Regions from separate parts of the Vibrio casei genome, predicted to be linked through region 1. Evidence: predicted binding sites of a transcription regulator. Region 1 holds the regulator's gene; each other region holds the start of a gene.
The links. Region 1 encodes MetJ, which represses methionine synthesis genes. Its sites were predicted from a motif close to TTAGACNTNTANANGTCTAA; they were not measured.

Region 1 (10,955 bases):
ATCCATTTATTGCCGGGGTTGAAAAAATCTGTGAAACCCCATCTGAAACGGTCAATTACTGTACTGAAGCTCCCTTTTTACAAGAAATATGTCCAACATTAGTCTTGGGGCCAGGTTCTATCGATCAAGCTCACCAACCCGATGAATTCTTAGCATTCGAATTTATCGACCCCACCATCAACATTCTATCTAAAGCAATACGTCAATATTGTTTCCATTAAGAAAAAATGAATTATGCCGCATCAATCATGATAAAGACGGATTGATGTGGCAAAGCATGGTATAAATAAACACAGTTTCACGCTGCAAGGATGACGTACTCGATTGCTGATGCACATCAAAAATATCAGTATTATTTCATCTTAATCGCTCAAAAATTTGACTCAGTGCAAATATTTTCGCTAGATTGTGGTGTTAAAAAATTAAATGGATGTAATAAAATTACAAGGTGAAACGACGATGAATGAAAAATATGCCGCTTTAAAGAGCAATGTTCGCATGCTCGGTGAATTACTCGGCTCAACCATTCAAGAAGCACATGGTGATGCTATTCTTGAAAAAGTCGAAACCATTCGTAAGCTTTCCAAATCTGCTCGCGCAGGTAATCAGGAAGATCGTGAAGGCTTAATCGAAGAAATAAAAAATCTCCCAAATGAACAGCTCACGCCGGTCGCTCACGCTTTTAGTCAGTTCTTAAACTTGACCAATATTGCGGAGCAATACCACACTATCTCACGTCATTGTGAAGAACACGTCTGTGAGCCAGACGCCATCAATAGTTTATTTGGCAAGCTTGCTCAAAACAATATTAGTAAAACAGAGACTGCTCAAGCCATCAAAGAGTTAAATATTGAGCTCGTATTAACAGCGCATCCTACCGAGATTGCCCGCCGTACGATGATCAATAAACTGGTCAAAATCAATAAATGTTTGTCTCAACTTGAACACAATGACCTTTCTGCTCGTGAGCGCCTAAAAACCGAACGTCGCCTTGAAGGATTAATTGCACAATCTTGGCATTCTGATGTCATTCGTCAACAACGACCAACGCCACTTGATGAAGCTAAATGGGGCTTTGCCGTTGTCGAAAATTCCCTTTGGGCTGCCGTGCCTGAATTCTTACGTGAATTTGATGACCGCCTGAAAGGCCACATTGGAGAAGGCTTACCAATTGATGCACGTCCCGTTCATTTTTCATCTTGGATGGGCGGTGACCGCGATGGTAATCCAAATGTCACCCACCCTATCACCAATGAAGCACTACTGCTGTCTCGTTGGAAAGCTGCCGATTTGTATTTAGCAGATATTCAAGAGTTGATTTCTGAATTATCGATGACGGCTTGTAATGATACTGTTCGTGATCTTTCTGGCGATCAACATGAACCTTATCGCGCCATCCTAAAACGCTTGCGTACATTACTGTCAAATACTTGCGTAGTACTCGAAGCTAAAATTAATAATGAAGAAGTACCTAACTTCCCAATTTTAGAACGTGTTGAACAATTGTGGGAGCCGCTTCTAGCCTGCTATCAATCACTTCGTGAATGCGGCATGAGCATTATTGCTGAAGGCTCTTTATTAGATACATTACGTCGAGTTAAAGCATTTGGCATCCACCTTGTGCGATTAGATATTCGTCAAGAAAGTACCCGCCATTCCGATGTCATTACCGAAATGACGCGCTTCCTAGAAATTGGCGAATACGACCAATGGACAGAAGAAGAGAAAATTGAATTCTTAATTAAAGAACTCAGCTCAAAAGGCCCATTACTTCCTCGAAACTGGCAGCCTTCTGCTGAAGTACAAGAAGTATTAGATACATGTCGCGTAATGGCTAAACATCCGCGTGAAGCCTTTGGTTCTTATGTGATTTCAATGGCTCGTACCGCATCTGATGTGTTAGCGGTACACTTGATTTTACAAGAGTCAGGGTGCAAGTTCCGTATGGATGTTTGCCCATTATTTGAAACATTAGACGACTTGAACAACTCTGAAGCCGTCATGAAACAACTGTTTTCACTCGATTGGTACCGTAACTTCATCAACAACCACCAAATGGTCATGATTGGTTATTCCGATTCAGCCAAAGATGCGGGCGTTATGGCGGCAGGTTGGGCTCAGTACGATGCGATGGATAAACTAGTGAAAGTATCCGATGCAGAAGGTATTGAACTTACCTTATTCCATGGACGTGGTGGTACGGTTGGTCGTGGTGGCGCGCCTGCCCATGCGGCATTACTGTCTCAACCACCTCGCAGTTTAAAAGGTGGATTACGTGTGACAGAGCAAGGTGAAATGATCCGCTTTAAACTTGGCTTACCTGATGTCGCAGTTAACAGCTTTAATTTATACGCAAGCGCGATATTAGAAGCAAATTTACTGCCACCTCCGGAGCCTAAGAAAGAATGGCGCGATCTCATGAAGACTATTTCGGATGTCTCGTGTGATGCTTACCGTGCCGTTGTTCGTGGCGAACCTGATTTCGTCCCTTACTTCCGCGCCGCCACACCTGAATTAGAATTAGGTAAGCTGCCTCTTGGTTCTCGCCCATCCAAGCGTAATCCAAATGGTGGTGTCGAAAGCTTACGCGCGATTCCTTGGATTTTCTCTTGGAGCCAAAACCGTCTGGTACTACCAGCATGGTTGGGAGCCGGTGAAGCAATTCAACATGCGGTCGAGCAAGGCCATCAACCTATGCTTGAAGAAATGTGCCGTGAATGGCCTTTCTTTTCTACCCGACTAGGCATGTTAGAAATGGTTTACTCTAAATGTAATATCGATATTTCTCGCTATTACGACCAACGATTAACCGATGAGTCTTTATGGCCACTAGGGGAGCGTCTACGTACGCAATTGCAAAAAGATATTGTTACCGTTCTAAATGTTGAAAATAACGAAAACTTGATGCAAAGCGACCCGTGGGGTTTAGAGTCTATTCGCTTACGTAATATCTATGTAGAGCCACTAAATATGCTGCAAGCCGAATTGCTGTACCGTACTCGTAAAACAGCTAATCCTTCTCCTGAATTAGAAGAAGCCCTAATGTTAACGATTGCAGGGATTGCCGCAGGCATGCGTAACACGGGTTAATAATATCGTGATACCATTCCATTCTATAAAAGCCGCACTCTGTGCGGCTTTTTTATTCACAAAAGAAATGCATCCACACAATATCATTGATTAAATGAGCTTATATCATTGAAAAGGCATGCGTGAGATCTTCTTTTTTAATACTGACCTTGTCATCAGTACATAATCTTCGCTATTTAGGCTATGTTACTCGCCACTCTCGCACTTTTTGTTTTCTGTCGATAGTACTTTATTGTTTAATTGGAAGAGTTTATGTCGTTACCGCACGTTATTTTAACCGTTCTTAGTCGCCATGAAGCGACAGGCTATGATATTACCAAAGCCTTTTCACAAAATATTGGGCATTTTTGGAAAGCCAGCCACCAGCAGGTATACCGAGAATTAAATAAAATGTCACAGTTAGAATGGGTCACGAGTGAATTGATCGAACAAGAAGGCAAGCCTGATAAGAAAATTTACACTATTACCGAACTTGGTAGAAAAGCATTAACCGCTTGGTTTGAACAACCCACGCCTTATACACCAACTCGTGATGAGTTTTCAGCCAAATTAATGGCATGTTCAGTTCAATCTTCGGATCTTCTTATTGAGCAAATTAATGAATTAATTCCACAAGCCGAACACATGATCCAACAATTTCAGCTACTCGAAAAACAATTTTATGCTTACCCAGAAAAGCTCAATATTGCCGCAAGAATAGAACGTTTGATTTTAAGACGAAACATTTTAGAAAGGAAAATGTGGGTAGAATGGGCGGTAGAAGTCAAAGAACAACTCACCTTGCAAGACACTCTTATTTAACTTGTTCTGCGGATAACGACCAATTTATCACTAAAAAAGGCTTACCTCTTAAGTAAGCCTTACTTCTTTTACTACCATATAGCCTAAACTATTAGCGCGGTCGTACACCAAGAGTATGGCAAAGTGCATACGTCATTTCTGAGCGATTTAGCGTGTAGAAATGGAAATCCTTCACCCCTTCACGACTCAGTGTTCTAACCATATCAATCGCTTGACTTGCCCCGACCATTTGGCGAGTCACTGGATCTTCATCTAAGCCTTCGTATTGTTTCGCCATCCAGCTTGGAATACGTACATTGGTCATGTCAGCAAAGCGCTTTGCTTGTTTATAATTAGACACTGGAAGAATGCCCGGAATAATTTCAACATCAATCCCTGCGTTCACACAGCGATCACGGAAACGAAGGTAGCTTTCTACATCGAAGAAAAATTGAGTAATTGCACGATTTGCACCGGCATCTACTTTACGTTTTAGGTTAATCAAATCGGCTTGAGCATTTTTCGCTTCGGGATGAACCTCAGGATAAGCCGCCACCGAAATATCAAAATCTGCCACGCCTTTTAGCAGTTCAACAAGATCCGATGCATACATATCTGGTTTACCGCCGCCGACCGGTAAATCACCACGTAATGCCACAATATCGCGAATACCATTATTCCAGTAATCTTTTGTGATTTCTTTTAATTCATCACGAGAGGCATCAATACACGTTAAGTGTGGTGCAGCGATTAAACCTGTCTGATCTTTAATTTCTTTAATAATAGAGTGAGTACGGTCACGCTCACCAGAATTAGCGCCATAAGTGACTGACACAAATTTAGGTTGAAGTGTTTTAAGACGATGAATTGAGCTCCACAACGTTTCTTCCATTTTTTCGCTACTTGGCGGAAAAAATTCAAAAGACACATTAATTTTACCAGCCAGATCGGCAACATTATGGTTTAGTGCGTCAATATGACCTGCGTGTGAATAACTCATGTTCTGCTCCCTGTGGCATCACCACTTTAACGACTCAATCTAAAAACAACTTAATGTGAAAACGATCCTTTTCACTAACGGGTTCTACCCAAAATATGTGCTTATCGTAAGATGAAAATTCATATAGACGTCTATATGTCCAAATAATGTCTTGAATACTATACGAAGTCAACGATCTAAACATGAATTTTATTCATGACGATAAAAAACAAGGGTTCATTCAAAAAAAATACCACCTCAAAACTGAGGTGGTATTAAATACAAAATGCACTGATCTTTATATATTTATAAAATTTTACAATAAGTTAGATAAGCGATTCAAATCTGACTGTAATGCCCCTGCAGTGACTGCTCGACCGGCACCTGGGCCACGAATCACTAAGGGATTATCTTTGTACCATTTACTTTCAATGGCAAAAATATTATCACACGGTAATAAATTGGCTAATGCATGCTCTGGTGACAGCGCTTCCACGCCGACCGTTGCTTCTCCATTTCGATTTAAGCGAGCAATATAACGAAGCACTTTACCTTCTTTTTGTGCTTTAGCGAGGCGCTCAGACAGTAATTCATTCAACACTTTGCCATGTTCAAAAAAGTCATCAGTTGAAATATGTTGAAGCGCTTCAGGCACTAAAGACTCTACTTTGACACTTTCAGGTTCAATATCTAATCCTGATTCACGCGCCACAATCACGAGCTTTCTCATGACATCGGAGCCATCTAAGTCAGAGCGCGGATCCGGTTCCGTTAAGCCTTGTTGCCAAGCCAGATCGACCAAGTCGGTAAATGGGATTGAGCCATCAAATTGCTGGAATAACCATGACAATGTACCTGAAAAAATACCTGAAACGGCGGTAATTTCATCACCACTATTGCGTAAATCACGAATAGCATAGTTAACGGGTAACCCAGCCCCCACTGTAGCGTTATATAACCAATGGCGGCCAGTTTTCTCAAATGCATCAACCACTCTTTGGTAAGCATCACTGGAGGAAGAGCCAGCTACTTTATTCGCACAGATTAAGTGCATTCCATGTTCTGCTATTTTAGCGTATTGCGCCGCAAGCTCAGGGCTGGCAGTCACATCCATGACCACCACTTCATCGTATTCAGACTGATGAGCAAGTGTTTGTAGCCAGGTTTTACCATCATTACTGAGCCCTTCGTCATCAAAACGAAGAAGGGCTTGTTTCGGATCGATACCTTTTAAATCTAACCAATAGGTTTGACTATCTACTATCGCCACCAAATCAAAGCTCATGCCCCGACGTTTTTCTAATTCCGTTTTTTGTTCAGCAAATAACGATAACCAACTTGAGCCAATATTTCCTTTACCACACAGAGCAATTGCTACCCTTTTTTGCGCTTGGAACAATTGAGTATGAACATCAATCACCAACTTTGCTACGTCGGTTTTTCGCAAAACAGCCACAAGGCTTAAACTCGACTCAGAAATAAATTCAACCGGTGCACTTTTAAGTTGTTGATAAAACCCGTAGCAATGATTCGGATTAATCATAACGCCAGCGCCAACCGCCGCCACCATGGAATAACCTTCCTTCAATTTAATTTCAGCGCCCACCGCAGTGTCTTGCAGATACGCTAATGCACTCGATGCAATCTCAACCGTATACGCAAGTGAAAGGCAGCCTTGATCGGATTGCGATTGTATGGCTAATGGCTGAAGTTGAGCACGAGTTAACGAGCGAATCACTTCCGATTCTAAACGAGCAAAATCATGCCCTGACCCAAAATGGATCTGCACCAATAAGATTTCATCCAGAGAAGTAATGATCTTTGCACCACGACCAGAAGCAAGTACACGCTCAATACGTGTGGAGCCCGATTCAGGCTGATAGCTGCAACGTAAGCTCAGGTCCATGGCACTTTGTGCCACAGGCTGCAAAGTTCGGCTATGGAGTACTGGGGCCGCTAAACGAGCCAATTCACTCGCTTCATCTAAGCGTAACAAAGGTAACAAGCACGCATCGTTTACTTTACGCGGATCAGCACTGTAAACCCCGGCAACATCACTCCAAATCGTGACTCGAGCGGACTCTGATAATGCACCAATGACGGTTGCAGAATAATCCGAGCCATTACGGCCTAATAAGACGGTTTCTCCAGCATCATTACGAGCCATGAACCCCGTAATAACTAAACGACGCTTACCGTGCTGAGCAAAGATTTCTTTCAATAGCGGTAATGAACGAGCACGCTCGACTTCAGGCTGTGCACCACGCTCGGCCCGTAAGAAATCACGAGAATCAATTTGTGTCGCTTCCATATCTAAATGGCACAACAATGATGCTAATAATCGTGAAGACCACACCTCACCATGACCGAGCACCGCTGCATAAGCCACACTCGTAATCGGCCCATTTAAATCACTTAATACTAAAAATTCTTGATTCAATGTTTCAAGTAACGGCGTTGCTTTCTCTTCAGGGAGAAGCTCTTCAATTAACCCAATCTGAAACTGGCGCAACTGCTGCAAAATTTCATGCGCAATACGGCCATCTTTTTCCAAAGCCGCTAGCCAATCGATCAAACGATTAGTTGTACTGCCGGCGGCAGAAACCACAATTAAATCACCGGGGTTTGAATATTCATTTAAAATATTGGCGACTCGTTTGTAGCATTCTGGGTTAGCTAGACTACTACCACCAAATTTGTGTAACTGACGAGCGGATGTCATTTACGCTACCTCTTGTGCTTTTATGAAGGCTTGCTCTAAATCAGCCACTAAGTCCTGACTGTCTTCTAATCCAACCGAAACACGTAAAAGTAACGGTGAAATCCCCGCTTCTTCTTGCGCTTCATCTGACATAGCTCGATGGGTCATCGAAGAAGGATGACAAATCAAGCTCTCTACTCCGCCAAGTGATTCCGCGAGAGAAAATAATTCTAAATGACCCACAAATGCTTTGAGTTGATCCATACTGCCATTTATTTCAAAACTCAACATTGAACCAAAACCACGTTGTTGGGCTTTGGCAATCTCATGACCAGGATGCGTTGGTAAACTTGGGTGATAAATGGTCCCCACCAGCGCTTGAGTTTGTAAGTACGCCAATAAAGTCTGAGCACTTTCTTCGTGCATTTTCATACGTACCGCTATGGTTCTCAAGCCACGCAACGTCATATAACTGTCAAATGGTGTACCCGTTGCTCCTATGCAATTTCCCCACCAAGACAATAATTCCACGTGCGCTTCACTTTTGGCAATAATAACTCCACCAATCACATCTGAATGACCATTAATGTATTTCGTCGTGGAATGAATAACAAAGTCAGCACCAAGGGTTAATGGCTTTTGGTACACGGGTGTCAAAAAGGTATTATCCACAGCCACCAACGCACCCACTTCTTTTGCTTTTTGGCATGCTTTGGCAATATCGACCACCCGTACCAGTGGATTTGATGGGGTTTCTAATAAAATTAGCTTAGGCTTTTTAGCAATAGCGGCGTCAAATTCAGTTTGGTTAGATTGATCAACAAATTGAACCTTAAAGTCGCCTTTTTGTGCACGAGTATTAAACAGACGATAAGTACCACCATAACAATCGTGCGGCGCTACAATCAAATCATCCGGACCTAAAAACGCTGATATCCATAGGTTTAAGGCCGCAGTACCACAGTTAGTGATCACAGCACCAGAACCCGATTCTAATTCTGATAATGCTTGCTCTAGTAAACCACGGTTAGGATTTCCTGAACGGGTATAATCGTATTTTGGAACTTCACCAAAAGCTGGAAAACCGTAATTGGTTGAAAGGTAAATCGGTGGGACAACAGCGTGATATTGGGTATCGGATTCGATACCAGTGCGAACCGCAACAGTCGCTGGCTTTTTAGAACTCATCGGCTTATTCCTTCCAGTTGCTGAATCCTTCCATTATAGAAATACAGCAATCACTTATCATAAATACGAAAATGCGAACAACAATCTTAGCGCTTTTTCAACGAGTATCGAGCTTTTCCGCTACTTTATCCCCTGAAAACCAAGACGTCAAGACCTCCAGCCATCTAAGCGTCTTTACTTGTGGCGGTACATGCCGCTAAAATTCATATTCAGCCAATATTGATAAATAACAAATAACGAAGGTGTGTGATGGCAGATTGGAATGGTGAATACATTAGCCCATATGCAGAGCATGGAAAGAAAAACGAACAAGTCAAAAAAATAACGGTTTCAATTCCGCTTAAAGTACTAAAAATATTAACGGATGAACGAACTCGTCGCCAAGTTAATAATTTGCGCCATGCCACCAACAGCGAATTGTTATGTGAAGCATTTTTACATGCTTATACAGGACAGCCACTGCCAACTGATGAAGATTTAAGAAAAGATCGCCCTGATGACATTCCAACAGAAGTAAAAAGACTAATGACGGAAATGGGGATTGAATTTGAAGCGTTCGATGATTAAGTAATTCGACCTATTCATCATACGGATAAAAACAATAAACCCGCTCACATTTTATTTTGAGCGGGTTTTCTTTTGCTCGAAATCGGAAAACCGAACTCTAGAGCCTTAACTCATATTATTTATATTGCTCTGGAAGCTCAATTCTAGCCACGCCAGACTCTACCGCGGCACGCGCAACAGCGCCAGCAACACGTGGTAGTAATCGAGGATCCATTGGTTTTGGAATAATATAGTTAATACCAAACGACAAATCATCTACGCCAGCTGCTTTTAACACTTCAGCAGGAACGGCTTCTTTTGCCAATTGACGGATCGCTTCCACTGCGGCCAGCTTCATTTCAGTATTTATTTCACTGGCACGTACATCTAATGCGCCACGGAAAATAAATGGGAAACAAATAACGTTATTCACTTGGTTCGGATAATCACTGCGCCCCGTCCCCATGATTAAGTCATTACGCACTTTATGCGCTAATTCAGGCTTAATTTCAGGATCAGGATTCGAACAAGCAAATACGATAGGTTTGTCGGCCATTAATGCCAATGCTTCTGGTGGTAATAGATTAGGGCCTGAAACCCCTAAGAATAAATCGGCCCCCTCGATCACGTCTTCTAGCGTACGCATGTCAGTGTTATTCGCGAACAATAATTTGTATTCGTTCAAATCATCACGGCGAGTATGAATCACACCTTTACGATCAAGCATGTAGATTTTCTCGCGCAAGGCTCCACACTTAATCAACAATTCCATGCACGCTACTGCCGCCGCACCCGCACCTAAACACACTATTTTGCATTCTGATAATTTCTTACCTTGTAGCTCAATCGCGTTTAACATTCCCGCAGCCGTAACAATCGCAGTACCGTGTTGGTCATCATGAAAAACCGGCACATCACAGCGTTCAATCAATTGACGCTCAATTTCAAAACAATCTGGCGCTTTAATATCTTCTAAGTTGATGCCACCAAATGTATCGGCAATATTGGCAACGGTATCGACAAATTCATCAATGGTACGGTGCTTAACTTGAATATCGATAGAATCTAATCCAGCAAAACGTTTGAACAATAAGGCCTTCCCTTCCATCACAGGTTTTGAAGCCAGTGGGCCTAAATTACCCAATCCCAAAATAGCGGTACCATTTGAAATCACGGCAACCATGTTACCTTTTCCGGTGTACTTGTAGGCATTATCAGGATTCAGCGCAATTTCACGAACAGGCTCAGCCACACCCGGGCTGTAAGCTAAAGCTAAATCTTCTGCCGTATCTGCAGGTTTCGTGAGTGCAATCGCAATCTTTCCTGCCGTAGGGAAGGCATGATAATCAAGAGCTTGTTGGCGAAAATCATTTTGTTGCTGATCATCTGACATAGTTAGGTATTCCTGCAGTATCGGTAATAGAGAGGGGAATATTAATAGATTGCCTAGTAAGTTCCTAGTCAATACCATTAATTTCCAACAAGAAAAAAGGGACGCCATTGGCATCCCTTTCAAATTCTGTCGAACACTAAAAATATTTTTTAGAGTAAGATTATTTTTTGCTGCTAAGTGCACCAAAACGCTTGTTGAAGCGATCAACACGGCCGCCAGTATCTACGATACGTTGCTTACCAGTGTAGAATGGGTGACATTTGTCACATACGTCTAGG
Region 2 (10,955 bases), 970 kb from region 1:
CATTTTTATTATTTACACCAAAAACAGCTGCAGTAGGTTCAGCTGCAACTCCACTCGTCATTTATCAACATGGAATCACTTCAGTTAAAGAGAATGCCTATGCCTTTGCCGCCAATATGGCTGCCAGTGGCATTGCAGTGATAGCGATTGATCATCCATTGCATGGCTCACGTTCATTGGATAAAGACCGCTCAGCGAATGTGGATCCAACCGCTTACATAAACCTCACTTATTTACCCGTTGCCCGCGACAACGTTCGTGAAAGTATTCTAGATATTATCGGACTGCGTGCCGCCCTATCTGTCACAGCGAAGACACTGCAAGCTAATTCAACCCTTGGTGCAACACCTGCCTTTAGCGAATTCACTAAAATAAAGTTCACTGAAGCACCACGCTTCTTTGGCCATTCTTTAGGTGGAATAGTTGGTGTTACCGCGGTTGCAGCTGCCAATGAAACACTCGGAGATACCCAGGCGGATCAGTTATTTGCATTTAGCTCTGGCGCATTTGCTAACGCTGGTAGCCAAATTGCACCACTGCTTATCAACTCAAAAACATTTGGGCCAACTATTAAAGTGGGTGTGCTTAAAGCCGGTAATGTATCAGATGTCTCTGATGCCATAAAAGAAGCAACACTTACTCAATTTTCTTTTGCTGCACAAACGGTCTTAGATACTATTGATCCTATCAATACCGCTGGCTATATCGACCTTGCTCTCCCCGTATACGTCAGTGAAGTAGATGGTGATGCCGTTGTCCCAAATATGGTAGCAAATACCTTCGCGGGGACGGAGCCATTAGCATTAACATTAGGTTTAACCGCAACGAATGCAAGTAATACCACTGTTGATGGTACCCGTAACTGGATTCAATTCAGTAACACAGCAAGCCATTCAACCACCGTTGCACCGGCAAGTGATTTCAGTGATATAGACAGCCATACTGAGATGCAGACCGAGCTTATTGACTTTTTGAAAGACAATACTTTAACGGGCATTAGTGATTCCACGGTTCTCAAGTAGCTATACAGACCAGAAGTTATACTGACCAGAAGCTATTACTTACCAGCCACCGACCTTGCTAGTAGCCATACTTAAAAGCTATCGGGAGACACGGAGCTGGTAACAAAAAATAAGGTTATAACCACCAAAGCCCACGTCTCGTTTAATTATTAAACTGTACGTGGGATTTTCTTATCAATCCCAACCTCACCAACACCTCAATCGATGGTAAAGCGCCTATCTACACCGATGATGCTCAATCTATCAAGCTTGGTATTGTTGACGTAAAGTTTTTGCTGCTTCAACCATATTATGGAGAGACGCTTCCGTTTCAGCCCAATTACGTGTTTTCAAACCACAATCTGGGTTTACCCAAAGACGTTCAACAGGAATCTTTCTCGCAGCCGTTTCTAGTAGGCTCACGATCCACTCTTGACTTGGAATGTTTGGAGAGTGGATGTCATACACACCTGGTCCAATTTCATTGGGGTAATTAAACGCTTCAAACGCTTTCAGCAATGCCATGTTCGAACGAGATGTTTCAATGGTGATCACATCGGCATCAAGCGCGGCAACTGAATCGATAATCTCATTAAACTCGCTGTAACACATATGGGTATGGATCTGCGTTTCCGGCTTAGCGCTGGCCGCCGAAATCTTAAATGCATGCACTGCCCACTCTAAATATTCTTTGTGCTCACTTTTTTTAAGGGGTAAGCCTTCACGGATAGCCGGCTCATCAATTTGAATAATATTAATACCCGCGTTTTGAAGATCATCCACTTCATCACGTAATGCAAAAGCAAGCTGTTGTGCGATTTGCTTACGAGTAATGTCTTCACGTGGAAAGCTCCAACATAAAATCGTTACCGGTCCAGTTAACATGCCTTTCATTTGTTTAGAGGTTAGCGACTGGGCGTACACAGACCAATCAACTGTTATTGGCTTCTCCCGCTCAATATCAGCAACAACAATGGCCGGTTTTACACAACGAGAACCATAACTTTGTACCCACCCAAAGCGACTTACTTGGAAACCCGCTAAGTTTTCTGCAAAGTATTCCACCATGTCATTACGTTCCGCTTCACCGTGCACTAATACATCCAAATCCAATGCTTCTTGGCGCTTAACTGCTTCTTGAATATGGCCTTTTAGTGCTTGTTCATATTCAGCTTGGTTCAGCTGCCCTGTACGGAAAGCGCTGCGTTGTTGTCGGATTTCAGCCGTTTGAGGGAATGAACCAATGGTTGTGGTTGGCAGTAAAGGTAAGCCTAATACTTCTGCTTGATGGTGTGCTCGCTCAGAGTAAGCGGCACTGCGCTCACCTAACACTTTAGTTAGGCCATTCAAGCGTTGTTGAACTTGGGACTTATTCACATGAGTCGCCGTTAAACGTGCTTTGATTGGTTGGCTATAACTGGCACATGCTTCCACAGCGTGGCCATTTCCATCTAATGCGGCGCCTAATAAGCTCACTTCATTTAATTTCTGCTTAGCAAAAGCAAACCAACTCTTCACTTCTTCCGTCAGTTCGGTTTCAAGCTCTAAATCAATCGGGCTGTGCAACAAAGAGCATGAGCTTGCGACCCATAGATTATCGCCACGTTGCGCTTTAACCGGTTGAAGCTTTTCAAGCCAAGCTTGCAGATCGGCACGCCAAACATTACGGCCATTAATCACCCCCACAGACAATACCCAGTCTTGTGGAACGGCCGCATTGACTGCATCTAATTGCCCTGGCGATGCCGATAAATCGATGTGCAAACCATTCACTGGCAATTCAACAATCTTCACTAAGTTGTCTGCAACAGAGTCAAAATAAGTGGTGAGAAGCAGCTTTACCTCCCCTGTCAGCTCTTTATTTGCAAGAGCATGATAAGCCGGCTTGAATGCGCTTGACCATTTTTCGTCTAATTCAAGGCTTAAAATAGGCTCGTCTATTTGAACCCATTCAACACCTAATTCCGACAATGTAGAAAGGATCGCTTGGTAAGCAGGCAGTATCCGAGCAAGTAAAGATAAACGGTCAAAGCCATTTTCAACTTCCTCTTCATTCACTTCTTTACCAAGGTATAAATAACTGAGTGGGCCAAGCAACACGGGTTTGACATTATGACCGGCTTGAATCGCTTGCTTTACTTCATCAAAGAGCTGAGGCCAACTCACTTGGAAGCTATCGTCTTGGCGACATTCAGGAACGATATAGTGGTAGTTAGTATTAAACCACTTCGTCATATCTGAAGCGGCAACGCCTTCGCCCTCTTCATGACGGGATCCACAACCACAGCCTGCTTCATCTGCACTTGCGCGGCTCGTAACGGCAGATTGGCCACGAGCGATCTTGAATAACGTATCTAAATCAGGGGCACCACCATTAGAATGGCGAGCAGGAACATGACCAAGCAATAAACTCGTGGTAAGAACGTGATCATACCAAGCAAAATCCCCTGCCGTTACATAGCTTAACCCGCTCAAGGCTTGGTCATTCCAATGGCGTTGACGCAGTTCACTGCCCACTTGCTTTAACTCAGTTTGATTAATGTCACCTTTCCAATACTGCTCTTGAGCGAATTTCAATTCACGCTTTTCACCAATACGAGGGTAGCCGAGAACATGGGTAACGGTTTTATTGCCAATATTTTTACTGAGGTGTGATGTCATGTTGATATCCTTGTCTTAGAAGTGGCTAATCGCTTTTAAAAAGCAGTCCAGGTGGCTAAAGCATCCACCTTTCCATCATCATGAGCAATGTCTATTCATTCACTATTATTATGAATTTTATTCATCTAATTCATCATCGCCAGCATCAAATAGACATCTAGACGTTTACAAGGGTGCAGAAATTAGATAGGTTATGAATAATTCTAAAGGAACGTTTTTCATCATGAGGGTGGATAATGATAGAAATAAAGCATTTACGGACATTATCAGTATTACGAGATACAGGATCGTTAACGGCGACGGCAACCACGCTGCATTTAACCCAGTCTGCCCTTTCCCACCAGCTTAAAGATCTCGAGTCTCGCATGGGAGGGAAGTTATTTCTGCGCAAAACTCGCCCAATAAAATTCACTTCCGAGGGCATCATTTTATTAACGCTAGCCGATGAGGTTTTACCTAAAATAGCGCGGGCAGAGAACGATATTGCGAGCCTAAAAGAAGATGTCAATGGGCGTCTACACATGGCAATCGAATGCCATTCGTGCTTTCAGTGGTTGATGCCAGCACTTAAGGAATACCAAATTGCCTGGCCAAGTGTGACATTAGACTTCTCATCGGGATTTGGCTTTGAGCCATTACCTGCACTGGTGGCTGGCGAGCTTGATCTGGTTATTACCTCAGACATTCAGCCTCGTTCAGAAATCCATTATGAATCATTATTTGATTTTGAAATGCGTCTGATTACTGCCACTAATCACCCATTAGCCGATAAAGAATTCATTCAACCTGAAGATTTAGCAGCCTACACCATGCTTTCTTATCCTGTTCAAAAACAGAGACTTGATGTAGTAAAACATTTTCTACAACCTGCCGGGGTGGAGCCGGCTAAATGGAAACAAGCCGACAATACTTTAATGCTGGTTCAAATGGTTTCTGCCGGGCTTGGGGTAGCAGCACTGCCGAATTGGGCAATCAGTGAGTTTTCACGCCAAGGCTTGATTGTTAGTAAACCATTAGGGAAAGGTTTATGGCGCAGATTATTTGCAGCCACAAGGCATTCAGAAAAAGAAAAACGCTATTTACAAGCATTCTTCAGCACCGCAAAACAACAGTGCCAGAGTCATTTAGATGGGATAAAAATGGTATAACTCTGCTTCGTCACTTAAAATCTCAAGGCGTTTTTGAGTGACGAATTCACCGCTTCAGTCACTATTTTGACTTAAATTGATTGGTTAGCGGATCATACTGATAGCCTAAGCCTTGAAGTTTTCCGACCAGACTTTCAGTATCCATTTCATACATACTCACCAACTCTTCAAAGCTCTCGCACTCTAAACGCAGTTTTTCATTTACGATGCCAAGCAAAATGGCACTGTCTAAGTTTTTTACATTACTTAAATCCATAATGACCTTCTCATTAAAACAAGTGAGTTTCTTTAAGCGTAGATGTCATTGTCGAGCATTTCTGTGATTTAAGAATAAAAAGTAGAAAATATCTTTATATCCTAAAGACAACAAAGCGCTAGTGAAAGCACCTTTCCTCTAAGGTTCGGATAACTTACGACTAATACAATAAAGCCGCAAACCCCACCATTGCTGCAAAGCTCATCATAAACCCACAAATTGGCGGTAATTTTTGAATGGTTTGGTTGGTAAAAAGGTGCCAAGTTGATCCCACAATACCCGCCAATACAAGCATAAAACAACCCGCTAATGACCAAATAATTTTATGAAGATAATTCAAACTGTAATACTGGGTCTGCCACAAAATTGCAAGGCTAACCAACATCGCGGCCACAATACCAACCACAGGTAACAAACGATGAAAAGCTTGTAACCGAGTCCGTGCCAATAACAATAAAACATGGCTAAAACTTGCACCAAGAAACATCATGCCCGCAAGAATAAATAATCCTTGTGGACGTTCTGAACCAATAATAAAGAAAAGAATAAACGCAATGGCGAACCCAAGAGCCAACTGCAATAACCAAATAGGTCCAGATTCACGGGTTTTACTCACTTTCACTTGAGAGAAGAAGACAAAGATAAGCACAGAAACCGAGGCAAGAGGCCAAAATAATGGACTAATGGCGAGCCATAATATCGCAATAATAGGTAACTGTTTATGAATACGACCACGCTGACCAGGGCATATATTCCCTTTCAGTAAAATCAACAATAAGACACATTGAGCACCAAGCAACATTGGTGGAATAACACTTAACAAGTAGGAATACATAAAAACTTAACCATCCATTATTTGAGTGGCGGGACTTTATCAAAACGACAACGAAAAATCATGCCGAATATATACAAGTGACGCCAAGACGCTCCCTGAGGGCGCACTAAAAACGAGTTTTCCACTGTGTTAATTGGATTATAATGTGACTTAAAGGCTCCGCTTATCTAATGCTTTAATCGCTGCCACGACATCAGCCACATTGGTCAAATTAATGATATGCCCAGCATCTTTCAACCACTTCACTTCAAGATTGGACCTTTTAAATAAGGTTTTAGCGTAATTGGCATTATCAGGACGAACAAGTTCATCGTCAGTGCCTTGTAAGAAAGTGATGGGCTGAGTAATGGAACGATATTGGTCTTGTGATTTTTCTAATGAAGGCGCTATCGCCAATACCTCTTTGTTCGATTCATACCAAGGATCCGGAATCAAAAAGCTTGGTATGTAATGCAAAGCAACATTAAACCAACGGGCTTGTGCAAGCTTAGGTCCAACATCACCAGCTAAAATCAATATTCCGCGAACATACTCAGGGTAATCAGCTGCCAGTTTTGGCACTAAAGAACCACCATAAGAATGCCCAACAAGAATGACTTTTTGTTGACTTGTCGTGGCAATTTCTTTTAATAACGGTGCAAGCAATCTCGATTGTTCCGACAAACTCACTGGAAAGTCACCAGAAGGATAAGTCGACTGCCCCCACCCCGGCCTATCAATTGAAAAAAATTGAAAATGTTTAAGTAGCTCTGATTGCTCAAAATACGTAGCAAATGTCCCCCACCCTCCCGGTGTACCATGAACAAAAACAATACTGGGTTTATTTTTCTTACCAGCACTAACATAATGTAAACGGTAGTTTTTATGTTCGATATTATGTTTAATCAGCAGGTTAGGAACATGTTTAACTCGTTCTATTGTGGCTTTGTTTTCTTTTATTTCCGGTGGCATAGAACACGCCGATATCGTTAGCATCATCAATACTATTAATAAAAAACGCATCCTTGCCTACCTTTTAAAAATCGCTGTAATAAGTATGAGCACCAAGCTCACAATTCATATAAGTAGACCTTACCTCCGCCATAATCCTTTCATCTATTTTATCCTTTTACGCGGTGTCTAATATGATTAAATTGCATCACTTAATAAACAAACTCGTGTCACCAACTTATCAATGCCTAGTTTTGCCTGTTTAATATTTTCAGCAAGCATATACGCAGGTGTCGTCACAATTCGATATTTTTCATCGAACGTAATCTCATCGACTGCACACTCCACATGTTTACCACCCAATGTGGTAATGACGGAAGCGATATCCACATCGTTCCCTATCGTGCACTTAACACCGTCAAAAACACTAGGAAGAAGAACAGGTGCAATGCACATGTAGCCTGAAGGTTTACCCGAATCAGTAAACGCCTTCATGCTCTTCTTTATACAAGGTAGAATATCGAAATCTTGGCCTTTAAAAGCAAACGATGATAAATTTTTCGCAACGCCAAAACCACCGATCATGATCAACGCGGCATGATCTTGTACTTGCAGTTTTGCAACATCCTTCACATTGCCACGAACTATTCTCGCCGCTTCTTGCAATACATTTCGCGTTTGGTTTTGCTCATCACCAGACAAATGGTCCACCACATGAGCTTGCTCAATATCCGGAGCAAAACACTGATACTCGACGCCTTGTTCTTCAAGCGCTAATAACGTTAATACAACCTCATTAATCTCCGATCCATCATACACACCACTTCCCGCCAGAATAACAGCCACAGTCTTAGACATATAAACTCCTTAATTGAACTAAAATAAAATAGCACGGCTTAAATAGACAACACTTTCAATTCAATGAGCCTAGCGTATTTATTTGCCAATAACAGAGAGATAAAAAACAATCTGAATAAAAATACTCAAACCTACCTATCACTTATCGTCATTAAAGCTGCAGTGAGTGAACGCAGACAGCAGAACTTTTGCTTCAAGTAAGAAAAGTATAACCCTATATAGATAAGGGCATAGTAGGAAAATAGTTTTGCTTTTACCCTAGTTGTTCAGAGCCTAAGTCTGTATACTTTGGCATCCCAAATTAGAGGTCAATTTATGTACAGCGACATCCCACTTTCATCTAAGCCAACACCCATCGACCAATATCCAAAATATTGGGCGGAGTGCTTTGGACCAGCTCCCTTCTTACCAACAACCCGTAAGGAAATGGACGCCCTTGGATGGGACAGCTGTGACATTATCATCGTAACCGGTGATGCTTATGTTGATCACCCCAGTTTTGGTATGGCAATTATTGGCCGATTATTAGAAGCTCAAGGCTTTCGAGTGGGTATCCTCGCTCAACCAAAATGGGAAAATAAAGACGATTTCATGGCACTGGGGCAACCTAACCTATTTTTTGGTATCACCGCCGGTAACATGGATTCCATGATCAACCGCTATACCTCAGATAAAAAACTGCGCCACGATGACGCTTACACTCCAAACAACGAAGGTGGCAAACGCCCCGACCGTGCCGTACTGGTTTATTCTCAACGCTGTCGTGAAGCTTATAAAGAAACACCGATTGTGTTAGGTGGCATTGAAGCCAGCCTTCGTCGTATCGCACATTACGATTATTGGTCAGACAAAGTACGTCGCTCCGTTATTTTTGATGCAAAAGCAGACATTCTCCTTTTTGGTAACGCAGAACGTGCTTTGGTTGAAGTGGCACACCGCCTTGCCAACCAAGAGCCCATCAGCGAAATGACCAATATACGTGGTACGGCAGTAAACCTTCCTGCGGTACCAGAAGGCTACACCGTTATTGACTCTTCACGAATTGAAAAGCCAAGCAAAGCGGTATTTGTACCAATTAACCCTTACGAAGTGGAATCGAACTGCGACACACAATCCAAAGATCAACAAGCAGAAGATGCTCAAAACGCACAAGCACAAGTGATTGAGATCCAACCTCAACCGATTAAACTTGACCGCAAACCACGTCACGATTCAAAACACACCGCTGTTCGTTTACCGCCATTTGAAAAATTAAAGAATGACCGTATTTTGTATGCTCACGCAAGTCGCGTCATGCACTTAGAAACCAACCCATATTCTGGGCGTGCTTTATTGCAAAAACATGGTGACCGTGAATTATGGGTTAACCAAGCTCCTATTCCACTTTCAACTGAAGAAATGGATTTTGTGTTTGATTTGCCTTATGCACGAGTACCGCATCCAATGTATGGTAAGGCAAAAATTCCAGCGTATGACATGATCAAAACTTCCGTCAATATCATGCGCGGCTGTTTTGGTGGTTGTTCTTTCTGTTCCATTACCGAACATGAAGGTCGCATTATTCAAAACCGTTCTCAAAAATCTATTTTGAACGAGCTAGAAGAAATTCGTGATAAAGTACCGGGCTTTACAGGTACTATTTCTGATCTTGGTGGCCCAACGGCTAACATGTACCGTTTAGGATGCTCAGATCCAAAAGCGGAAGCAAACTGCCGCCGCCCATCATGTGTCTTCCCTGGTATTTGTAACAAATTGGACACCGACCACCAGCACACCATTGATCTTTACCGCGCGGCACGTAAAGTTCCGGGAATTAAGAAAGTAATGATCGCTTCTGGCGTGCGTTACGATCTCGCGATTCAGTCTCCTGAATATGTGAAAGAACTCGTGACTCATCATGTCGGTGGCTATTTGAAAATCGCCCCAGAACATACCGAAAAAGGCCCATTAGACAAAATGATGAAGCCGGGTATGGGCACTTATGACACGTTCAAGCAAATGTTTGAAAAGTACAGCGCAGAAGCAGGTAAAAAACAATACTTAATCCCTTACTTCATCTCCGCTCACCCGGGCACTGAAGATGAAGACATGCTGAACTTAGCCCTATGGTTAAAGAGCAACAATTACGAATGCGATCAAGTTCAGAACTTCTACCCATCGCCAATGTGTAACGCCACATCGATGTATTATTCTGAAACGAACCCGCTTAAACGTGTTAAATACAAGCAACGTGAAGATGTGACCATAGCCAAAGGTGAACGTCAACGTCGCTTGCACAAGGGTTTATTGCGCTATCACGATCCCGCTAACTGGCCAATGATTCGTGAAGCTCTGATCAACATGGGTAAAAAACATTTAATTGGAGATAAGCCAAACTGTTTAGTCCCTGCTGAAGATGCGGTCGAAAGCTTAACGCCGGCACAACGCCGTAAATCGGGGCGTCATGGTGCACATCGCTTTGCAACACGCCACACGGGAGCAAAAGGTCAACCAGGCCTTGGGGGAGAACGACCACAAGGCAACAGTAAATCGACTAATAACAATAAATCAACCAATAACGACCCGAAAAACAGTAGTAAACCAACGGGTAATAAAAAACCGGCTGGCGCGAACCGTAAACCAATTGATCAAAGTAAAACAGGTGGTTTTAAAGGTAAGCCAAAAGGCAAACCCGCTGGTAGCCGCACACGTTAATCGGAAAAGGCGTTAGCAATCTAGCGCCTCTAACTTCCATGAAACTTGCCAATACCCCTGTAACCCAACACACCTTTAATGGCTATCCTTTTTATCTTAAACGGGATGACCTACTCCACCCTGAATTTTCTGGAAATAAAGCCCGAAAATTTATGGCGTTGCTTGAAGCCGATTACCCGAATATCACTACTTTAATCGGCTACGGTTCACCACAAGCCAATTCGTTATATAGCTTATCTGCTCTTGCCAAACTTAAAGGCTGGAAGCTAGAATTTTATGTCTCTCATATTCCAGAATGGCTTAAGCAAAATCCTCTTGGGAATTATCAAGCGGCTCTCGAACTTGGTGCAACCGTCATCGATATTAATCAGTTAGGATCAAAGCTGCCTCCTCACGATTATATTGAAACGATTCGAATGCCTAATGAACAATATTTATTTGAAGAATGTTTAGTTATACCCGAAGGCGGACGCAGTCCTATCGCCGAAGTCGGTATCAAACAATTAGCACAAGAAATTCGACAATGGGCGCAAGAACAAGAAACAGCCGAATTGACCGTCGCCCTCCCCTCT
Region 3 (10,955 bases), 890 kb from region 1:
TAACATACCGACAATGTCGTTATAGATTATACCTAATAAAATAGGCACACCTAAATTCATTAATAAAGCGAGTGGAACATAGTATTTGTGTTGCCACATGACGATGTTCTCTTTTTGCAGATCACGGCAATTTGAGTAATCAGAATATTGTTCAGGTGTTTGGTAATGACGCAACATCCAACCTATGTGTGAAAACCAAAAACCTCGTTTCGCGGAATAGGGATCTTTATCGTTATTATCAACGTGACGATGATGAATTCGATGATCGGATGACCAATGCAGAGCACTATTTTGTAAAGCAAAGGCTCCTCCTAATGCAAAAATAAAACGTAAAGACCAATGAGCCTGATAAGTACGGTGCGACCATAAACGGTGGTAACCAGCCGTAATACATAAGTTGCAAAAGCTAAAGGTGATTATCAGCCATAGCCAATGAGCAGCCGTGATCCCATTCGAGATGAAATAAATAGGCGCAATGATCGCGGCGAGTAACATACTGCTGGCAAAAATAAAGACATTCAACCAAATGATAGGGGGACGTTGTATTTTCATAAAGATAATTCAATTTCAGGCTACAAGTGTGCGCTAGAATATAGGGCTTACAACTGTAAGTCCAGTGAGTGGTATGAATTATCGGACCTATATGGTATGAATTATTTGTTTCAAATCTTTACTTGTAAAAAATAAAGGGTAGCTGAGGCCACCCTAATATTAATACGTTTAAAAGATCAGATTACCAACCTTTTACAACGCCACCTTTAAACAGTTTTTTTGCTGCTTCATAAACTTCTTCCGTTTGGTAAGCTTTTACGAAGTTTTGCACGTTTTCATTATTGGCATTATCTTCACGAGCAACAATAAGATTCACATACGGTGACTCTTTATCTTCAACAAAGATGCCATCTTTTTCTGGAGACAAATTGATGCTGCTTGCGTAAGTGGTATTGATGATTGCTAGGGCAACATCTTGCAGTGAGTTTGGAAGTTGTGGTGCTTCTAGTTCAACAAAATCTAGCTTTTTAGGGTTATCGATAACATCAAGTGGTGTAGCTTGTAAGCCAGACTCTTTGCTTAACTTGATTAACCCTTTTTCTTGAAGAAGCAGTAATGCACGACCTTCATTGGTTGGATCGTTTGGAATCGCGATGCTGTCGCCTTTTTTCAACTCATCAAGAGATTTGATTTTTTTAGAGTAAGCGGCAATTGGGTAAACAAAGGTATTACCGACCGGCTTTATTTTATAGCCACGGTCTTTAATTTGTTGGTCAAGGTATGGCAAATGTTGGAATGCGTTTGCATCAATGGATCCATCATCAAGCGCGGCATTTGGGATTACATAATCTGAAAAAATCGTCAGTTTTACATCTAGGTTGTATTTATCTTTCGCTACTTTTGCCGCCACTTCTGCCACTTGTGCTTCTGCACCAGCAATCACACCTACGTTGATAGTGTTGCTGGCAGCATTTGCTGTGCCCGCTAAAAGTAGTGAGGTTGTGATGGCAGCAGCGCTGAATAAATTCTTCAATTTCATAGTATTCTCCATATATAAATGAGTTTTGAATTTTTATAATGTATGACGTTATTCTTTCTTAGCGGTGATCAACTCGGCTTGCGATTTTATCCCCGACCATTTGAATAATTTGAACCACAATCACCAGTAAGATAACGGTGAGAAGCATAATGTCTGGTTGATAGCGTTGGTAACCATAACGCATGGCGACATCGCCTAATCCACCACCACCAACCGTACCCGCCATTGCTGAGTAACTGACTAATGTGACTAAGGTTATCGTGATGGTATTGACAATAGAAGGTAAGGCTTCTGGTAGCAATACTTTACCAATAATTTGTAGAGGACTTGCGCCCATTGATTGAGCAGCTTCTACTAGGCCGCTTGGAACTTCGACTAAAGCGCTTTCGACTAAACGAGCAATAAAAGGAATAGCACCAACGGTTAAAGGCACGATGGCTGCCGTTGTCCCAATAAATTTACCAATTAATAATGTGGTAAAAGGAATAATGGCGACCATAAGGACTAAGAACGGTACTGAGCGACCAATATTTACAATCGCGCCGAGTACCAAGTTCACCAAACGGTTTTGCAATAGCCCACCTTTTTTGGTGATGTGCAAAATAACGCCCATTGGAATGCCGACTAAAAAGCCAATTAAGCCAGCAACCCCAACCATGTAAAGGGTTTCCCAGGTTGCGCCCCAGATCAGGCGGAAAGTGCGGTGATCGTAATACCAATCCATGATGTGATCATAAAACATAGCCAAGTACCTCGACTTTTATATTGTGTTCTTTTAAGAAGGCCAGTGATTGTTCGACTTGGGCTTGATCACCAAAAAATTCTGCAACCATTAAACCAAAGCGAACGCCGCCTGCATAATCAATATCAGCATTTAAAATACTCACATCGACATTGAACTGACGTGATAATTGGCTGACAGCTGGAATATCAATTGAAGCACCGGTGAACTCTAAGCGAACAAGTGGTACTGAACCTTCAATTTGAGTCGCTTGTAAGCGAGCCTTGTAGTCATCCGGAATCGATAGATCGAGCGTTGAACGAATAAACTGTTGCGCTAACTCGGTTTTAGGATGGGCAAAAATATCACTGACTAAACCCTGTTCCACTAATAAGCCACCACCAATAATGGCAACTTTGTCACAAATGCTTTTCACCACATCCATTTCATGAGTGATAATCAAAATGGTCAGATTAAGCTGTTTGTTGATGGTTTTTAGTAGCTCTAAAATAGACTTTGTTGTTGCAGGATCTAGAGCACTGGTTGCTTCATCGCATAGCAGAACTTTTGGCTCAGAGGCTAATGCGCGGGCAATGGCGACACGTTGTTTTTGTCCACCACTTAAATTGGCAGGATAGGTATCGCGTTTGTCAGACAATCCAACCAACTCAAGAAGCTCTGTTACACGTTGATTAATTTTGCTAGAAGATACTTTGGCTAACTCTAAAGGCAGAGCGATATTGTCAAATACACTGCGAGAAGAGAGCAAGTTGAAATGTTGGAAAATCATGCCGATATTACGACGAGCTTGACCGAGTTCCTTTGATGATAATTTTGTTAAATCAACACCATCAACGATAACTTCACCCGAAGTTGGTGCTTCTAACATGTTTACGCAACGGATAAGCGTACTTTTTCCAGCGCCGGATGAGCCGATAACGCCAAAGATTTCCCCTTGAGGGATATGAAGATTAATGTCGACTAAGGCAGGGATTTCTTTACTGCCTTGGTAAAACATCTTGTTGACTTGATTAATTTCAATCATTTAACAACCTGAATTGGTAATACGTTCCATATATTCTTTTTACATTGAGGGATTAACTCAGTGTAAAAGCGCATTGAGTGTGCGATTTGATAGATGATGCTATGGTTTTCATAGGTTCAAGTCAATAGATATTTTTACGTCTAGATGGCTAAACAGGAATAAGCTAGTGAAGAAGATTATAAAGCGTGTAATAATTGCAGCTATACCCAGTCAATTGGTTATACAAGCCTATTAAGCCAGTTTTCTTATCCCCGACCCGAAGAGAGAGTGTATTTTGTCTAAACCAGCTGTTTTTATTGATCGTGATGGCGTGATTAACGTCGATCATGGCTATGTGAGTAAAGTCGATGATTTTGAATATATAGAAGGTGTATTTGATGCGACGAAAGCTATAAAAGCGTTAGGCTATCAGTTGGTATTGGTGACAAATCAATCAGGCATCGCTCGTGGTTATTATTCTGAAAAAGAATTTTTAACCTTAACGGAATGGATGGATTGGAACTTTGTGGATCAAGGTGTTGAGTTCGATGGTTTTTATTATTGCCCTCATCATCCTGAAGGCTCGGTCGAAAAGTATACTCAAGTATGTGATTGTCGCAAACCAGCAGTTGGTATGTTCATATCTGCGCAAGAAGAGCTTGATATTGATATGGTGAGTTCAGTGATGGTCGGTGATAAAGCTGATGATATGAAAGCGGCAATTTCCGCAGGTGTAGAAACTCGAATTTTAGTTCGTAGCGGTAAAGAAGTTACAGAAGAAGCCGAGAAATTGGCTACCGTTGTACTGAATAGCATTAAAGATGTGCCGAAATATTTAGCAGAACATAAATAAACGATTATTCGAATTTTGTTTTTGCTGGTGCCACTTCTTTCTTAAAGGCCATTTTTGTGGCCTTTTTGTTTACCTTGGTTTTTTATTTCTTAGTATTAATCACAACCTTTTTATCCTTACTAGCCATTTTATGGCTTCCCTCGTACACTCAAGAAGGTGAAGTTAAACAGCAAGATAAGAATCAAACCTTCGAAGGCTAAAGCTTTTCAAAGTACACTTTTTTTAAATAGTAAGTTTTTAAAGCATAAATGCTTAAAGTGCAAAGTACCAACAAGGAACGTGGATCAATGAAGACAGGCTGGGCTGGATGCTAGCGTATATTTTAAGAAGACTACTATTAGTTATTCCTACTTTTATTGGCATAACGTTGCTGATCTTTACGCTTACTCGCTTTGTCCCTGGTGGGCCGGTTGAGCGAATGCTGCTTAGTTTGCAAATGAAGCAGGGCGATAGCGCGGTATCGAGTGGGTTAACTCATTCGAGTAATAGCGTGTTATCGGATGATCAAATGGCGGAACTTAATGCATTCTATGGCTTAGATAAACCTATTCCTCAAGCCTATTGGGAATGGTTGACCAAGCTTGTACAGCTCGATTTAGGGGAGTCGACTCGCTATTACGAACCGGTCACCGACATGATTGCAGAGCGTTTACCTGTCTCTTTATTCTATGGCGGAATGACGTTTCTGATCAGCTATTTGATTTCTATTCCTCTTGGCTACGCCAAAGCATTACGACATGGTAGTGTGCTTGATGCCTCTAGTTCGATCTTTATTTTTGTTGGTTACGCCTTACCCGGATATGTCATTGGCGTTTTGCTGCTGAGTCTATTCAGTTTTCATCTTGAATGGTTCCCTATGGGGGGCTTTCTTAGCGATGATTTTGATGATTTCACCCGATTTGAACAAGCCAAAGATGTGCTTTGGCATGCAGTTTTACCTTTATTTTGTTATCTGATTGGTGATTTCGCTTTACTCACCATGACTATGAAAAATAACTTAATGGAAAATTTAGCCGCCGATTATGTACGAACCGCTATTGCTAAAGGACTACCTTTTAAATTGGCGGTACGTCGCCATGCTCTGAGAAACAGTTTGATTCCGGTGGCCAGTTCGTTTGGTAATTCATTAATGTTCTTTATGACGGGCTCCTTCTTGATTGAAGTGATTTTTAATATTAATGGCATAGGTTTACTGGGGTATGAATCGATCATGGAGAGAGATTACCCTGTTGTGATGGGGCTTTTTGCTATTAATGCTTTAATGCTGCTGATTGGCAATATTTTGTCTGATATTTGCGTAGCCTTGGTTGATCCTCGCATTAAGTTTGGAGCTTAATTATGAATGTTATTGTCTCCAATCCTTTGACTCTTAAAAAGATAAAGCGCTTTAAAGCCATTAAGCGAGGTTATTGGTCATTATTGGTCTTAACTTTATTATTTATTCTCGCCTTGTTGGCTGAAGTGTTAGTGAATAGCCGTGCTTTAGTGGTGAAGTATGAAGGGCAATGGTATTTCCCAACTTACGCGGATGTTATACCTGGAACCGCTTTTGGTTTAGGGTATCAATCAGAAACCAATTATCGACAATTACAACGATTCCTGAATGATCAAAATGGCGAGAACGTTATTATTATGCCGCTTGTACCTTGGAATCCTTATGAGCAAGATTTCGATGGCGATTTTCCCCCAGCGGCCCCAAATGCTGAAGCGAAGCACTATTTAGGGACCGATACCATCGGGCGTGATATTTTGGCTAGGCTTTTGTATGGATTCCGGATTGCCATGGGTTTTTCATTACTAACCATGATCATCTCTTACGCCATTGGGGTTACAGTCGGCTGTATTATGGGGTTCTGGGGCGGTAAATTTGATCTGTTTTTTCAGCGTTTTATTGAAATTTGGTCAATGGTTCCGTTTTTATATGTGATCATGATTTTGGTATCGATCATGCAACCCAGTTTTATGCTTTTTACTTTTATTAATGTGTTATTTGGCTGGATGGGCATGACGTGGTACATGCGAACCATGACTTATAAAGAAAAAGCGAGGGAATATACTTTAGCCGCGAAAGCGTTAGGAGCCTCTAACTGGCGAATTTTATTTCATCATATTTTGCCTAATACTATGGTCATGATTGTCACTTTAGCTCCCTTTACGATTGTGGCTAATATCAGCGCCTTAACCGCTTTGGATTATCTCGGTTTAGGTTTAATGCCACCAACACCAAGTTGGGGAGAACTCTTACAGCAAGGGAAGTCGAATTTAGACGCCCCATGGATTGCTATTTCTGTGGTGAGTGCCATTGTTTCGGTATTGATTATGGTGACTTTTATTGGAGAAGCCATTCGAGAGGCCTTTGATCCCAAGCGTTATACTAAATATGTTTAAAAATTGTTTAAGGATGAAGCATGACATTACGCATTAAACCAAGCACTAAATACTGCCGATGGACACCTTTATTATCCTTGAGTTTGTCTTTGGGAGTGTTATTTTCAACGGTTGCTATTCAGGCGGCACAATTACCCGAAGGATTGACTTGGCAGACGAATTCAAGTGATCCCATTTTTTCCTCTCCGGATGCTCAGTTTGGCGGAACCTACCGCACTTTTATTACTAGTTTCCCACAAACCTTTCGTCTTGTCGGTCCTGATGCTAATGGGGCTTTTGCTGCTTGGACACGTTCGGCTTTGGGGCTAGTCGATAGGCATCCTAATACTGATAATTGGTTACCTTCGATTGCTTCATCGTGGGCATTTGGCGATGATCATAAAACGGTTTATTTCAAGTTGGATCCCAAAGCGACTTGGAGCGATGGTAAGCCTATTACCGCTGATGATTTTACCTTTATGATAAAAATGATGCGCTCAAAAGACATTGTTGACCCGTGGAGCAATGATTTTTATATCAATGAAGTTAGCGATATTATTGTTTATGATAAATATACGATTGCCGTGGTATCGGGTAAACCTCGTAACCCTGATGAATTGATGGATTACGTAAATCTTCGTCCGATCCCTGCACATTTCTATGCCAGCCCGAAAAAAGATGCGAATGGCGATGGCATTGCGGATGATTTTGTACGCCGTTATAACTTTAAACCAGAACCCACTTCGGGGCCTTATTACATTGATGACATTGATAAAGGTAAAGCGGTTACCTTTAAGCATGTAAAAGATTGGTGGGGATATGAGAATAAATACTATCAACACCGGTTTAATGTTGAAAAAATCAATATTAAAGTGATTCGAGATCAAGATATTGCCTTTAAATATTTTGAGAAAGGTCAGCTCGATTCTTTCCCATTATTGCGCCCAACACTTTGGCATGAGAAAGCCGTTGGCGAGGCTTTTGATAAAGGTTATATCCATAAAGCTTGGGCGTTTAATCAAGCGCCAGTTGGGGCCGGTGGCATATGGATTAACACCGCGATGCCATTGCTTGATGATATTAACGTACGTATGGGGTTAGAGTATGCGATAGATTATGATGGCATGATTGAAAAAATCTTACGTAATGACTATGTACGCAAGCCAAATCCGATGGGGACAGGGCATGGTGATTACGATAATACAGAGATAACCGCGCCGAAATTTGATCCAAAATTGGCCGCATCTTATTTTGAAAAAGCCGGATTTACTCACATTGGTGCTGACGGTATCCGTGAGAATAACAAAGGCCAGCGTTTAAGTTTCGCCATTACCTATTCCACACCAACACATACCGCAAGAGTGGCGTATTTACGAGAACAAGCGAAGCTTGCTGGCTTGGATATTACGCTGAATTTGATCGATGGTTCGAGTATGTTTAAGTTCGTTTTAGAGAAAAAACATCAGCTATCATTTCATGATATGAGTAATTCTAAAATTCCAGTTTACTGGCAGTATTTCTCATCAGATAATGCGAATAAGCCTCAAACGAATAATTTTACTAACTATTCTTCTTCACAACTCGACGAGTTGATTGATCGTTATCGTTCAGAATTTGATTTAAATAAAAAATATCAATTATCCCGCCAGATCCAAACGTTAATCAACGATGCCAAAGTGATTATCCCTGGTTATATGGTGCCTTATGCCCGCGAAGGTTATTGGCGTTGGATGAAATTACCAAAAGAGATGGCGACCAAACAAACGGAATCGTTATTTAGTTCGAATGGCTTTATGGGGACATTCAGCACTTTTTGGATAGATGAAGAAGTTAAAAAAGAAACGAAAGCAGCCATGAAATCGGGTAAAGCCTTTGAAGCGGTGACCATCGTGGATGATCGATATAAGTAGATACAAGGAGAGTTATCCCATGTCGAATTCGAAAAGAGTAATGGGAAATTAATGATAATGGATTCGGTATTAACGGTAACTGATCTGTGCACGGATTTTTTGACCGACGACGGTATCGTCCGGGTACTTGATGGTGTGACTTTTCATGTGCCAAAAGGGAAAACGGTTGGATTGGTTGGCGAGTCTGGTTGCGGGAAAAGCGTGACAGCAATGTCGATAATGGGCTTGCTGCCAAAGCCTTTTGGACAGGTGGTCTCTGGCGTAATTGCATACCATGAATCCACTCAGACACATGATCTTACTCAATTGCCAGCAGAAAAAATGTACCACATGCGTGGTAATCATATTTCGATGATTTTCCAAGACCCCATGACCGCACTTAATCCGGTGCATACCATTGGCAAACAGTTAATGGAAGTTTACCATCTTCATCAACCCAAACTAAAGAAGAAGCAACGTTACCAATTAGCGTTAGAAATGCTAGGAAAAGTCGGTATCCCTTCAGCAAAAGAGCGCATGTTGTCTTTTCCCCATCAACTTTCAGGGGGAATGCGTCAGCGGGTGATGATTGCTATTGCTTTGGCGTGTGAGCCTGATGTATTAATTTGTGATGAGCCAACGACGGCATTAGATGTGACGGTGCAAGCTCAAATTTTAGATTTAATGAAATCATTACAACAAGAAAAGGGTATGTCGATTGTCTTCATTACTCATGACTTAGGTGTTGTCGCTGAAATGTGTGATCAGGTTGTGGTGATGTATGCTGGTAAAGTTGTGGAACAAGCCGATGTATTTGAGCTATTTGATCACCCAAGCCATCCTTATACTCAAGGGTTACTTGCTTCGATGCCAAGCTCTTACTCGATTGCGAAGTCACTATTACCGACGATAGAAGGAAAGGTGCCAAGCTTATCGGACATGCCAATAGGTTGTCGGTTTGTAACACGTTGCCTCTATCAGCAAAAAAAATGCCACCAACAATCTCCCCGTTTATTTGCTAAAAACACCGATCATTTAATCAGTTGTCATTACTGGGATAATCTACAGCTCAGCACAAGTCAGCAACGCAATATGAAAGAGAATAAATAATGAGTGAATTATTACGAATTGATAATTTAAAGCAGCATTTTTATTCCGGTAAAGATCTATTTAAAAAATCGTACACCGTTCATGCGGTTGATGGGATTTCATTAAGTGTTAATAAAGGTGAGACTCTTGGTATTGTTGGGGAATCGGGGTGTGGTAAAAGCACTTTAGGTCGAAGTTTGCTGCGTTTATATGAACCAACCGCTGGCAATATTTTTTTTGAAGGGCAAAACATTCGCGATCTTAATAGCCAGAAAATGCGTTCTTTGCGTCAAGAGATGCAAATGATATTTCAAGACCCTACCGAATCACTCAATCCGCGCCATACCGTTGGAATGATCTTAAAAGAACCGTTTGTCATTCACAATTTGGGAACAAAAGAAGAAAGGCAGCTGTGGGTGGCTGAACTATTGATTAAAGTTGGCTTAACGCCAGATGCTGCTGAGCGTTATCCTCATGAATTTTCTGGCGGACAAAAACAAAGAATTGGCATTGCAAGAGCGATTGCGCTTAAGCCTAAATTAGTAGTGTGCGATGAATCAGTTTCGGCTTTGGACGTTTCTGTTCAAGCACAAATCTTGAATTTATTACTCGTATTGCAAAGAGAAATGAATTTAACGTTGATTTTTATTGCCCATGATTTATCCGTAGTTAGGCATGTTTCCGATAATATTGCGGTAATGTATTTAGGCAAAATTGTTGAATATGGCGATGCACAAACGATTTACCAGCAACCTAAACACCCTTATACACAATCATTGTTGTCAGCGATTCCTATTACACACCCTAAATATCGGGATGCTCAATTACGGTTAAAAGAGTTAGGGGTTGGGGAAAGAATTTTACTGAAAGGGGATATTCCCTCACCCATTAATGTTCCACCGGGTTGCCGCTTTGCTTCTCGCTGCCCACACGTCATGGCAACATGCACACAACAATCACCAGATTTAATAAAAAAGACACAATCAGAACAATCAATAGCTTGTTTTCTTTACACTTGAATTCATTGAGGTTACTTGGGTATCGTTAGATTATTATATTTACAATTGAGGAATTTGGATGAAATCGTTAAAAATCGTATTGGCAGGCAGCTTATCAATATTTGCTTTGATGGGGTGTACCACTGTTGAAGAGAGCCCTAAATCTGAAGTCAAAACGACAACATTGGTTAATGGCATTGAAGTGACAAGTGTGGCATATAAGTGTCGAATCAATCAATCAGAAAGTGAACTTCAAGGTAAACTTGAACAACCATTTTTGATTGAGTTTTCAAAGAATGACCAAGCGCTATTAGTTGCCCATGAAGGTTCTTATCCATTGGTGAGGGTGAGGTCGGCTTCTGGCTCTAAATATGAATCTTTAGATAAAAGGAACATGTTTTGGGGAAAAGGTAACCAAGCCAGTATTACCTTTAATAACGAAACCTTTACCGATTGCTTTACCGTAAAATAAAGCTGAGATTG

Region 2: metE (5-methyltetrahydropteroyltriglutamate--homocysteine S-methyltransferase) is a predicted target of MetJ. The motif match lies at 3,812-3,831, and genes of this name have one in related genera.
Region 3: metN (methionine ABC transporter ATP-binding protein MetN) is a predicted target of MetJ. The motif match lies at 3,430-3,449, and genes of this name have one in related genera.

Annotation. Positions count from the first base shown of each region.
Region 1 covers NZ_AP018680.1:2,566,920-2,577,874, forward strand. The annotation lists gene argE (acetylornithine deacetylase) at 1-221, shown strand, start outside; gene ppc (phosphoenolpyruvate carboxylase) at 460-3,090, shown strand; gene VCASEI_RS12030 (PadR family transcriptional regulator) at 3,343-3,891, shown strand; gene metF (methylenetetrahydrofolate reductase) at 3,983-4,870, opposite strand; gene VCASEI_RS12040 (bifunctional aspartate kinase/homoserine dehydrogenase II) at 5,166-7,571, opposite strand; gene VCASEI_RS12045 (O-succinylhomoserine (thiol)-lyase) at 7,572-8,738, opposite strand; gene metJ (met regulon transcriptional regulator MetJ) at 8,988-9,305, shown strand; gene VCASEI_RS12055 (malic enzyme-like NAD(P)-binding protein) at 9,421-10,677, opposite strand; gene rpmE (50S ribosomal protein L31) at 10,838-10,955, opposite strand, start outside.
Region 2 covers NZ_AP018680.1:1,596,426-1,607,380, forward strand. The annotation lists gene VCASEI_RS07600 (VolA/Pla-1 family phospholipase) at 1-1,022, shown strand, start outside; gene metE (5-methyltetrahydropteroyltriglutamate--homocysteine S-methyltransferase) at 1,266-3,662, opposite strand; gene metR (HTH-type transcriptional regulator MetR) at 3,899-4,810, shown strand; gene VCASEI_RS07615 (DUF4250 domain-containing protein) at 4,872-5,066, opposite strand; gene VCASEI_RS07620 (hypothetical protein) at 5,227-5,901, opposite strand; gene VCASEI_RS07625 (alpha/beta fold hydrolase) at 6,052-6,903, opposite strand; gene elbB (isoprenoid biosynthesis glyoxalase ElbB) at 7,030-7,689, opposite strand; gene VCASEI_RS07635 (YgiQ family radical SAM protein) at 8,005-10,383, shown strand; gene VCASEI_RS07640 (1-aminocyclopropane-1-carboxylate deaminase/D-cysteine desulfhydrase) at 10,422-10,955, shown strand, end outside.
Region 3 covers NZ_AP018680.1:696,123-707,077, forward strand. The annotation lists gene VCASEI_RS03385 (acyl-CoA desaturase) at 1-552, opposite strand, end outside; gene metQ (methionine ABC transporter substrate-binding lipoprotein MetQ) at 734-1,531, opposite strand; gene VCASEI_RS03395 (methionine ABC transporter permease) at 1,590-2,273, opposite strand; gene metN (methionine ABC transporter ATP-binding protein MetN) at 2,263-3,297, opposite strand; gene gmhB (D-glycero-beta-D-manno-heptose 1,7-bisphosphate 7-phosphatase) at 3,572-4,129, shown strand; gene VCASEI_RS03410 (ABC transporter permease subunit) at 4,437-5,465, shown strand; gene VCASEI_RS03415 (ABC transporter permease) at 5,468-6,517, shown strand; gene VCASEI_RS03420 (extracellular solute-binding protein) at 6,538-8,406, shown strand; gene VCASEI_RS03425 (ABC transporter ATP-binding protein) at 8,458-9,495, shown strand; gene VCASEI_RS03430 (ABC transporter ATP-binding protein) at 9,495-10,493, shown strand; gene VCASEI_RS03435 (MliC family protein) at 10,552-10,944, shown strand.